DNA from 2 places in the Lysinibacillus sp. NPDC097231 genome. Region 1 is predicted to be linked to the other one. Evidence: riboswitches for the same ligand, from Rfam matches in the RefSeq annotation. Region 1 holds a riboswitch; the other holds the start of a gene.
The links. A riboswitch is a leader RNA that binds a small molecule or an ion and turns the genes downstream of it on or off. The one in region 1 is predicted to bind cobalamin.

Region 2: it holds a riboswitch for cobalamin, as region 1 does, so the genes downstream of both, ACIQXF_RS18920 (energy-coupling factor ABC transporter permease) here and ACIQXF_RS19200 (ABC transporter substrate-binding protein) in region 1, are expected to answer to the same signal.

The regions. Positions count from the first base shown of each region.
Region 1 is NZ_JBIWDH010000039.1:2,191-8,162, reverse strand. Features, by position in the region: gene ACIQXF_RS19210 (hypothetical protein) at 1-677, shown strand, start outside; gene ACIQXF_RS19205 (GTP-binding protein) at 975-2,915, opposite strand; cobalamin riboswitch at 3,107-3,293, shown strand; gene ACIQXF_RS19200 (ABC transporter substrate-binding protein) at 3,461-4,447, shown strand; gene ACIQXF_RS19195 (precorrin-3B methylase) at 4,503-5,162, shown strand; gene ACIQXF_RS19190 (S9 family peptidase) at 5,264-5,972, shown strand, end outside.
Region 2 is NZ_JBIWDH010000038.1:828-6,799, forward strand. Features, by position in the region: gene ACIQXF_RS18905 (energy-coupling factor ABC transporter ATP-binding protein) at 1-368, opposite strand, end outside; gene cbiQ (cobalt ECF transporter T component CbiQ) at 371-1,114, opposite strand; gene ACIQXF_RS18915 (energy-coupling factor ABC transporter substrate-binding protein) at 1,146-1,418, opposite strand; gene ACIQXF_RS18920 (energy-coupling factor ABC transporter permease) at 1,420-2,166, opposite strand; cobalamin riboswitch at 2,418-2,602, opposite strand; cobalamin riboswitch at 2,833-3,017, shown strand; gene ACIQXF_RS18925 ((2Fe-2S) ferredoxin domain-containing protein) at 3,158-3,529, shown strand; gene cobJ (precorrin-3B C(17)-methyltransferase) at 3,534-5,204, shown strand; gene ACIQXF_RS18935 (sirohydrochlorin chelatase) at 5,221-5,972, shown strand, end outside.

The DNA.
Region 1 (5,972 bases):
AGCAAATAAAAACGAGAATGGTAGTCGAATCACTTATCGATCAGCTATTAGCAACTGGACTGATTAGTAACGAGCGACTATTTGAACAAATTTTATATAACAAGGACATTATTTGGATTCAGAATGAAGGTTTTCAGGGTCATCTTTTTGCCAAAGCAGATATTACAAATCAACTAAAAACGAAAACGAATAGCTTTATGATGTATATGCCCACAAATCCGATTGTTTATGAGGTAAACGGGGAGGCCTATCATTTAATCACACGTATCGATTCGACTCGTGCTAAACCAAATTTAGAACGGCTTTCGTTAGAGCCCAAGCCCATACTAAGTGCCGCTCGCGTCAATGATTTACTATGCTCGATCGTTATGCGCTTTTATGAAACCTATTTGGCAGATTTATCACGAATCACTCAAGACGACAAGCTAATCAATTTGGTAGAGCGAGAGTATAAGCAATTTTTACAAGCGGTGAAAGAATTAAATGCTGTCCATTTAAACTGGCATCCGCGTGGTAACGGGCATGAGCTACTGCTGGAATTGATTAATAATTTGCAACTTTTGAAAACTCGACCGGGCAAGGTATTAATAGATTTTTACAATTCTCATATCTATGCCGTTGTCGAACCTTCCTATCACTTTTTCAAACAAACAAAGCAAACTGTAAAAGCTTTGTAATAAAAGATTTACAATACTCGCGGAGTAGGGATGAATGTAGGGATGAATCCCCGCGGAGTGAAGGTGAAATACCCGCGCGTCAGCAAAGAATACCCGCGAAGTGAAGAGAAATACCCGCGCGGAAGGGAAGAATACCCGCGAAGTGAAGAGAAATACCCGCGCGTCAGTAAAGAATCCCCGAGAAGTGAAGGGAAATACCTGCACGCAAGCAGAATCCCCGCTGAGCAGAGGCAAAAACCCGCCCCACCAGCAAAAAACTGTACTTGATTCAATTCATCAAGTACAGTTTTTTTTGATTTATTTCAGGCAATGCATTGCTGCTTGCGCTTCATCCCACGGAACGGAGTAGCCCTTGCCTTTTGCGCAAAAAATACTAGAGGACGAATACTCAGGATCGGCATTTTTATCGTAGCCAATTTGGGTAATAATTTCTTCTGTATTATGGCACGCATCATAGCCATCAAATTGTAGAGAGAGTGCACCTTTACCATTGGTGTAGGCAGCAAAGGTTGTGCTGTAGCTCATAAATGTTGCGACAGGGGCACGGCCCGTTAAAGTTACATCATTTTCTGTGATGATTGGCGTGCCAAATGTACCTGATGCTTGCTGGATATCGGTCATCATGCGACCGATAAAATCACTAGGGGCTTTGAGCTTAAAGCGGTAATAAGGCTCTAGTAGCACATTTTCTGCTTGTTCAAGTCCTTGTCGTAATGCACGGAAAGTGGCCTCTCGAAAATCGCCACCTTCTGTATGCTTAATATGTGCACGCCCTGTTAACAGGGTGAAACGGATATCTGTTACAGGAAAGCCTGTTAACAATCCGTGATGGTCGCGCTCGAAAAGATGTTTTTCAATGAGCCGCTGATGCCCAACCGATAAATCGTCTGCATGGCAAGCATTGATAAATGTATGACCAGTCCCACGTGTATTTGGCTCCATTAATAAATGGACTTCTGCATAGTGCTTTAATGGCTCAAAATGGCCGTAGCCTGTGACCGTTGTGGCGATCGTTTCCATATATAAAATTTGTGGCTCTCCGAATGACACGTCTAGTGAAAAACGGTTGTTGAGCACTTCGACAAGAACCTCGAGTTGGATGACACCCATAATATGTACATGAATTTCTTGAAATTTCTCATGCCAAACCACACGTAAGGAAGGCTCTTCCGCTTCAAGGACACGAAAAACTTTTAAGACTTCCTTAATATGCTGATCGCCGTCATATTGTACATTGGCCTGCAAGGTTGGCACTAATTCATAGGGCTGCGGGTTGCTAGAATGACCAATGCTAGCCCCAATGTTTGCTAGACTAAGCCCTTTTACTGCGAATATCTCCCCAGCTGTAACCTCTTGTACAGTTTCGTAACGACTTCCGTTATATAATCGAATCTCCGTCACTTTTTCGGTTACATCGCCAAACGAAAATTCATCACGAACATGTAACGTTCCTTGTAAAGCTTTGATAAAAGTTAAGCGTTGATGTCCATCATGGCGAATTTTAAACACTTCGCCTTGAAATGGTTTTTCAGTATTAAAATGTGTCTCCGTAAGTAATGGGAGCTGGGCTAGAAATTCCTTGATCCCTACATCTTTTAAAGCGGAGCCAGCAAAGCACAAAAAGGCCTTTTCCTGTTTAACCATCGCTTGGAGATGAGGTAGACAGCGAGAGCTTTCTAATGTTTCGCTAAGAAAAGCATCGAGAAGCTGCTCATCTCGTTCTGCGAGCCATTCCATCATGTCATAGGGAACGTTGTCAGAACGGAGCAGTTCATCTACTAATAATACATCCTCAGAGCAATCTTTTCGAAGCTGTGCCATAACACCTTCAACATTTGCACCTTCACGATCCGTTTTATTGATAAAGAAGAAGGTTGGCACATGATATTGGCGTAATAGTTGCCACACCGTTTCGGTATGACCTTGTACGCCCTCGACGGCACTAATAATAATGATGGCATAATCCATCACCCGAATAGCACGCTCCATCTCTGGAGAGAAATCGACGTGCCCAGGTGTATCGATTAATGTGTATGTATCGTTGCCAATCGTCATGCGGCCTTGCTCGGCAAAAATTGTAATACCTCGTTGACGCTCCAACTCATGATTATCCAGAAATGTATCCTGATGATCCACTCGTCCACGGGCCTGAATACTGTTTGTATGAAAAAGTAATTGCTCTGAAAATGTTGTTTTTCCTGCATCAACATGAGCGAGTACTCCAATCGTTTTATGCATAATAAAATCCTCGTTTCTATTCTTCGTTCGTTATTATTGTAACAGAATTAAGTTGAAAAATATTTCGTGTAAAATAGTTAGTGATGATGTCGGAATAGTGCTAAAATATTCATGATTATTATGAAATGGATTTTTTTGTGAGATTGCGAACAAAATTTTCTTCTGCTAGTCTAGCATTAACATTTCCAACAAAAATATAACAACCTATTGGTGCAAATGGCCTTTGTCATTTGCTTAAAAGGGAAATCGGTGCGAATCCGATGCTGTCCCGCAACTGTAAATGGGGAGTCTATACATGATGCCACTGTAGCCACGCTATGGGAAGGCGTATAGATGATGAACCTAAGCCAGGATACCTGCCAATATGTATTTTTTACTAGAAACCACGAGGATGGAGATAGTGAATAGGTTGAAGAAACCGTCTTTCACTATGCTTACCTCTTGGAAACAAGGGGATTTTTTTATGCCCTTTTTTAAAACGTACTTAGTAGCAAAGAAGTCTGCTGATTTCTTTCTATAGATTGCACAACAAAGGAGAAAAGGATATGAAGAAATGGAAAAGCATGTGGCTCGTCTTTGCCATAGCCCTGCTCGCTATATTGGGCGCGTGTAATGCGAAGGAAGGGGCTACACAGAGTGGGAAGATAGAGCCTTCACAAGCGGAAACGACAGAAATAACAATTGACAATAATGGTACAACTCAAGTATATAAAGAGGCACCCAAAAAAGCGATTAGCTTAAATCAGCATGTCACAGAAATTATGCTAGCTTTAGGCTTAGAGGATTCAATGGTAGGTACGGCGTATTTAGACGACAAAATCTATGAGCCGCTACAAGCTGCTTACGATAAAGTGCCAGTGTTAGCTGAACAATATCCCGCAAAGGAACAGGTCATCGATGCAGAAGCGGACTTTTTATATGGAGGCTGGAAAAGCGCCTTTGGAGAGAAAGGTGTTGGTACTCCGGAAGAGCTTGAGGCATTAGGAATTCACACGTATTTGCATACAGCCTCTAATATGACGAAACCAACTTTAGAAGATATTTTCACAGATATCCGAAATATCGCGAAAATTTTCCGTGTCGAGGATCATGGAGAAGCATTAATTGCACAAATGACGAAAGACGTTGATGATGTTCGTGCAAAATTACCTCAAAATGGAGAAAACCTACGTGTTTTAGTGTTTGACGGTGGTGATAAAGATGTCTTTACTGCTGGACAAAACTTTATGAATGAACTTGTGACCATTGCTGGCGGTAACAATGTTTTTGGTGATGTGGAATCGGGTTGGACAACTGTTTCCAAGGAAGATGCTGTGGATCGTAATCCCCAAGTGGTGGTTGTCATTGATTACGGAGAAACAACAGCAGAGGAAAAAATTAATTTCTTAAAAAATGATCCGGCATTAAAGGAAATAGCAGCAGTGAAAAATGAATGCTTTGTCATCCTACCATTATCAGCGGCGTCTGAGGGGGTTCGTGCTGCAGAAGCGATTCAAATTTTGGCAAAGGGCTTCTATCCTGACAACTTTTAAACTATCATTAGGAGCTAGCAATTTGCTAGCTCCTTTTTCATAAGGAGAGTTATCAATGAATGCATTTCGTTCGAATATACCAGACAAAACATTTGAAAAGCTAAATCACAATGGAGAATTTACACGTCTTGCTGTAAACCCAGGTATTATTAATAAACATTATACAGCACCGCAGTTTCAAACCATCGCTAAGGTCGTTGGGGACACTGGTGCCATCAAATATTCTGCATCCTACAGTATGTTATTGTCGATTCCAACTGTTGATGTAGCTAGAACAATAGAGGAGCTACAGGACGCTGGCTTGTATGTGGTTATGCCAGGCCCTATTGTATCGATGAAAGCCTGTGATTTTTGCGATGGCGATATGATGGAGGCAGCACCGATGACAGAAAAGCTCTATCATTCATTAGAAGGAACCGCTGTCCCGACAAGATTACGTGTCAACGTCAATGGCTGTGCATCTGCCTGCTATAATGCGGTTTATGATGATATTGGCCTTGTCTATCAAAAGGATAGCTTTGATGTCTATTTAGGGGCAGTGCCAATGGGGGCGAATGCACAAGCCGGGACGCTTTTTGCCAAAAAAGTGCCAGTTGACTGTATTGAAAGCCTTCTGCAAGAAATCATTTGTCTCTACAAGGAGCATGCTCGCCCAAATGAACCCTTTTATAAATTTTATCGTAGAACCAAATGTGCGGATTATTGGAAACTTTAATAATCTTTAATCATTTTTTATTTTCTGAGAAGGAATAATACTTAGAGTGTCTAAATATTGTACTATGTAATGAAATTTTCAACACAAAGGGGATATTAAATTTGACATCAAAGCAAGGAATTCAACCAGAAGATCTATATCAATTAAAATCAGTGGCAGATCCACAACTATCACCGGACGGAACCGAAGTTATCTATGTTGAGACGTATATTGATGACAAGAAAAAAGATTATATATCTAATTTATTTTACATAAACATGCATGAGAAAAAACCTCAGCAATGGACGTTTGGTGAAGATAAAACGAATTCACCTGTTTGGTCTCCTGATGGCAGTAAAATCGCGTTTGTGTCAACGAGAAATGGCAAGCCGCAAATTTTTGTACTTTCTAAAGCAGGTGGGGAAGCACAACAAGTTACTAATTGTAAAAACGGTGCGACATCACCGACCTGGTCTCCGTGTGGTGAGAAAATTGCCTTCTCAGTAAAGCTTGGTAAAGATGAAAACATTTATGATAAAGCTGAAAAGGATAAGAAAGAAGACAAAGAACTAAAACCACTTGAAATAGAAAAGATGAAATATAAATCAGATGCAGCTGGATTTATAGATATGGAGCAATTTTCTCAAATTGCCATCGTCCATCTTGAATCGGGAGAATTAGAGCTAGTGACGGAGGGGAAACATAATTTACAACTTGGTTCATGGTCTCCAAACGGAAAATATCTATCTTACATTGCAGACTTAACAGAGGATCTTGATTTTTCATTCATAAGTGATATTTACTTATTGGATTTAGATACGAAACATGGTC
Region 2 (5,972 bases), on a different contig from region 1:
GCTATTTTCTCTTCAATCTTTTCAGTAGTCCAACCAAGATTCAAAGGTCCAAACGCAATATCCTGCTTAACGGTACCAGAAAAAAGCTGGTTGTCCGCATCCTGAAAAACAATACCAACCTGCTGACGTAATTCTTTTAATGCTTTTCTGCTATAGTGAAGTTCTTTACCACAAAAGGATATACTGCCAGTAGTTGGCTGTAAAATGCCATTTAAATGCTGAAACAACGTCGATTTTCCGGCTCCGTTATGACCAAGTAAGGCAATTTTTTTGCCCTTTGGAATTTGCAGTGAAATATCTGTTAATGCATGAGTTCCATCTGCATAGGCATAGGATAATTGTTTTAATTCAAAGTATAAATCTGTCATCATTAGAAAACCCCTCCATAAATGATGAGAAATACAAAAATAGCGGCAATCCCAAACCAGTTTTTCGTGCTATAGGTAACATCCTCTTGCCAATAAACAGTTTCACCACCGCGTGCCTGCATCGCATTGTTTAGTTCACGACTTCGTTGGAACATCTCAGCTAATAACGCCGCAATCAGCATTGATACAGAGCGTAGCCATTGCTTAGGGGAGTGGTAACCAAGCCGAGCCTGCTGAGCGAGGTGAATTTTTTGCATGCTGTCTAGAAAAATAAAAATAAAACGATACGTTAATTCTACTAGCTCCACGAATAAAACGGGAAGCCGCCATTGTCGCAGAACATGACAAATAGATTGTACGGATGTCGTGAGAATTAAAAAATATAAACAGCTAATGCTACCAAGAACGATGAAGAAAAGCTGCTTTGCTGTTTCTATGCTCGCGCTACCGACAAAAATGGTCAGACCTTTAAAAGAAAATGACCAAATGTAAGTAGGGAGCGTGCTTGTCGAGGGCGCTATAGAAATTAAAATGGACACTAAGCTAGACAGTAAAAAAAATCCCGGTAGCAATAGTAATTTTACGTAATATTTAATAGGGATTTTTGCGCCTACAATGATAAAAGCACTCATTACAATAAATGTAATGAGTGAAATCCGTTCATCTCTCATGATAAGCGACAATAATAGTAATCCTAGGGAAAATGTCATTTTTTCTAGCGGATGAATCGATACTAGCTTATTCAAATATGCATACTTGTCAATGAGTAACATCGGCTTAACCCTCTTTATGTTTGCCGCGCATCAAGCCGATAAAATAGCCGATAAAACCAGCGCCTATAGCAGCTTGTAGTGCGAATAATAAGCTTTCAATTTCACCACTTGGTGGCTCCCATAAGCTTTCAAACCATGGCTCGTAGTCAGCATTTATTTCACCAATTGCTGCTTCCGCTTCACCGTCAGCCCCTTCAAATTCTGCTCCCTTTTGTACGAAAAGTGGGATGATTGCCAATAACACAACAATTGCTAATAACAGTAGATTTTTTTTCATTCTAGTGTGCCTCCTTTGTTGAGAAAACACGTAAGGCTTTTAATTCGCTCACATTGTATTTTTTCAAGAAATTTATCACGACTACTGTTAAAATCCCTTCACTAACAGCAAGCGGAATTTGAGTTATCGCAAATATACCAGCGAACTTTGTAAATGAAGCCATAAAGCCTCCTACCTCAGAAGGGAAGGCAAGAGCTAGTTGTACCGAAGTGATAACATATGTACCTAGATCACCAAGCATTGCAGCTAAAAACACAGCTACAGAAAACGATAAACCCATTTTTTGCGAGCCTTTAAATACATAATAAGCAATTATCGGGCCAGCAATTGCCATGGAAAAGGCGTTTGCACCTAAAGTTGTAAGCCCCCCATGTGCTAAAAGTAAAGCTTGGAATAATAATACGATTGTTCCAATTACACTCATAGCCAATGGTCCAAAAAGAACAGTACCAAGCCCAACACCAGTTGGGTGCGAGCAACTTCCCGTTACAGACGGGATCTTTAATGCTGAAAGCACAAATGCAAAGGCACCTGATAGACCTAGTATCATTTTTGTTTCAGGATTTTCATCAATTGTTTTGCGAATTGAACGTAATCCTAAAATAATAAATGGAATCGAAATGACCCACCAAAAAATGGCCCATTCCATTGGTAAAAAGCCCTCCATGATATGCATGGCGAATGCACGATTTGGCACGAATAAAAATGCCAGTAAGAAATAACTAAGTTTCCAACCAGAGAATTTCAATATTGCTCCTCCTCACATTTAATTTTTTCGATTGTAGCGTGCGTTAATCAATTTCGCCTTAGCGTAATTGTTGCTGGCGCTTCGCTTTCGCACAGAAAACATTTGTTGCTGGCGCTTCGCTTTCGCTACAGAAAACATTTGTTGAATAAAGATAAAAAAAAAGCACTTCTCCGAAATTGGAAAAGTGCATAGCTAAAAAAGCAAATAAAATTCTAATCTGCTTAGCCGCACACCCATCCTCGTAGGCTGAAACGATCACATATTTTTCGGCAGGTCTCCTGGCTTTAGTTCATCGTTTTATAGGTCTTCCCATCTCTTTGACAGTGACATCATCTATAAAACTCCCTAGTACAGTGGCGGGACCGCGCCGGACTTAAACCGGCTTCCCTTTTAAGCGAAATGGTTATCATTCCGCACCGAAAAAAGATGAAATTGTGAGATTTCACGACAAAGTGTAACACGCTTTTCCATAAATATGCTATCTTTTTTATGAAAAAAATTTTTAAATTAAATGTCAATGTAGAAAATTTTAAAAATGTTCCCTCTTTGGATATTTGATGGGTATTTTAATAAAAATGTCACAAATAAAAAAAGAAATATTGAAATTTTAAAATAATAAGACTATGATAGAAACAGTTTTCTATTCATTTACCAGAAATATAATTTAATATAAAAACATCAATAAGTGCTCGATTACTTCGAGATAATAGGGAAATCGGTGAGAATCCGATACAGCCCCCGCTACTGTAATAGCTGATGAAATCGCAAAAGCCACTAGTTTGAAACTTGGGAAGGCGCGAAAGTAAAAGGAAGCTTAAGTCAGGAAACCTGCTTATATGATGATGCATGTAAACTTTTCGGAGGGAGAAGTTGAAGCGAGAGCGAGTACCTGTATATATTCGTTTTTATTTAGCTTCTACAAAACCTTTACTCTTCGTCTAGAGTAAAGGTTTTTTTCTTTTTCCTAAAAGTATTTGAGGGGAGAACAACGATGACAACTTGGAATTTAGAGGGTATGAAAACGCATCTTTTTATTTGCAACGGCAGTAGCTGTATGAATAAAGATGCAGAGGACATTACCCAAGCTATCCGTGACGAAATACAGATACAAGCGCTTGATAAAGAAATACATACGACAAGAACACGTTGTAATGGCAGATGCAAGGATGCTTGTGTTGTCATTGCCTATCCACAAGGGAATTGGTACCGTGTGCCGACAACGGAGCATGGAAGAGCCCTGGTGCAAGATTTACAGCATGAACTATTACATCAGGAGCATGTCTTTACACTTCGTGAAGGTACGTTACAGCGGACAGCTCAAACGACAGCTATTAAAGGCATCGAAAAGGTGAAAGAGGGGTAACAACATGGCGCAAAAAGGGAAGATTTTCGTAGTTGGCTTTGGACCTGGAGATTTTAATCATATTACGCATCGTGCTGTAGAGGCATTACAGCAAAGTGATATGATCATTGGCTATAAAACCTATGTGGAGCTTATTCAGGATTTAGTAAGTGCCAAGGCGATCGTTAGTACAGGTATGACAGAAGAAGTTTCACGTGCACAGGAAGCGGTGCGCCAAGCGGAGGCAGGGAGTATCGTATCGGTTATTTCCAGTGGTGATTCAGGTGTTTATGGAATGGCTGGATTAGTGTATGAGGTATTAATCGAGCTAGGTTGGACAGAAGCAACTGGTGTTGAGGTAGAGATTGTTCCAGGTATTTCTGCTATTAATTCGTGTGCTAGTTTACTAGGTGCTCCGATTATGCATGATGCCTGTACCATTAGTTTGAGTGACCATTTAACACCTTGGAATTTAATTGCGAAACGAGTAGAAGCTGCTGCAATGGCGGATTTTGTTATTGCACTTTATAACCCAAAGAGTGGTCGTCGTACGAGACAAATTGTAGAGGCACAGCGAATTTTATTAGAATATCGTTCGCCAGATACACCGGTGGGACTTGTCAAAAGCGCGTATCGTGACCGCCAGGAAATTACGATGACCACTTTAGCAGAAATGCTTAAACATGATATCGGCATGTTGACAACGGTTATTATCGGGAATTCATCTACGTTCTTCTATGACAATAAAATGATTACACCGCGTGGATATCAGCGCAAATATACACTTGGTGAAGAAAAACAACCGCTACGACCACATCAACGTCTGAGAGAAGAAAATGAACCATGGGCAATGAATCAAGAAACAGGACAAGCGCGTAATGATTTTGCGACAGACCCAAATGCAAATCGTATACAGCCCAGTTTAGCTATAACACCTGATCCAAATCCTAAAAAAACATCACTTGAAATGGCGACAAAAGCTCTAGCGATGGTGAAGGGAACGGATGCCGTAAAGATAACACCTAAGCTTGTTCAACAACAAATTGAATCCATTTTTGAATTAGCTGTTAGTCCAGGGGTAGCCAATAAGTTTTTTACGCCTCAACAAATGATGACGTTAGCTGAGGTAGTTGGAGAAGAAGGAACGATGGAGTATACACCAGACCATCAAATTCATTTGAAAATTCCAACGACTGAACCAGAAGAGATTACAGCAAAGCTCCATGAAGTGGGCTTTTTACTAGCACCAATTGGTGATGTGCTGTCACTAAAGGCTTGTGATTTCTGTTATGGGGAAAAGACCGATTCGATTCCATATGCCGAAGAAATTCAAGAAAAGCTTGGAGGTTTGTCATTACCGAAAACATTAAATATTGGCTTTAATGGCTGCGGAATGGCATGTTATCGCGCAGTATTTGATGATATTGGCATTGTTTATCGTAAAAGTAAATTTGATGTTTTTATTGGTGCTAAGCCAGTTGGTCGTACAGCACATGCGGCGCAGCCTGTTGTGGAGGGCTTAGAACCTGAACAGCTGATCCCGCTTATCACAAATATTATTGAAGAGTATAAAGCAAATGCACATCCAAATGAACGTTTGTTTAAATACTTTAAGCGTGTAAAAAAGATACTACATTTTACGTATCAGGATATGTCTTCAAAAATAAAAGTAGAGCCAGCTCCGTGCGGCGATTAGTGAGGAGTTATTGATAATGAAAGCAATTTTATTTGTCGGCCATGGGAGCCGTTTAGCAGCAGGAAATGATGAGGTACGCACGTTTATCAAGCAAATGACACCTCGTATTGATGCTAGCTTTTTAGTAGAAACATGTTTCCTAGAGTTTGCTTCACCAAATATTGAAGAAGGTATTACAAATTGTGTGAAGAAGGGTGCAACAGAGGTGCATGTGATTCCGATTATTCTGCTTCATGCTGGACATTCAAAACTGCATATTCCTGCAGAAATCGAACATGCACGCGAGCACTATCCACATATTACATTCACATATGGGCAAACAATCGGTATCCATGAAGAAATATTTGCTATTTTAGAGGATCGTTTAGCTGAAATCGGTTTTAATGCTGAAGAAGAGCATAAGGATACAGCGATTTTATTAATTGCACGAGGGGGTAGTGACCCTTATGCGAATGGAGATTTTTATAAAATTACGCGTCTTTTATGGGAAAAGCTACCTGTTCAGTATGTGGAAAGTGCCTTTATGGGTGTAACAGATCCTCGTGTTGAAGAGGGAATGGAACGCTGTGTCAAACTTGGTGCAAAAAAAATCATTATGCTACCGTACTTTTTATTCACTGGTATCTTAATGGAACGTATGAATGTTATGAGCAAGCAATTTAACGAAAAATATCCAGAATGTGATATTCAAATTGCTAACTATTTTGGCTATCATGAACGCTTACAAAATGTGTTATTAGAGCGTATTGAGCAAGCAGTGAATGGTAC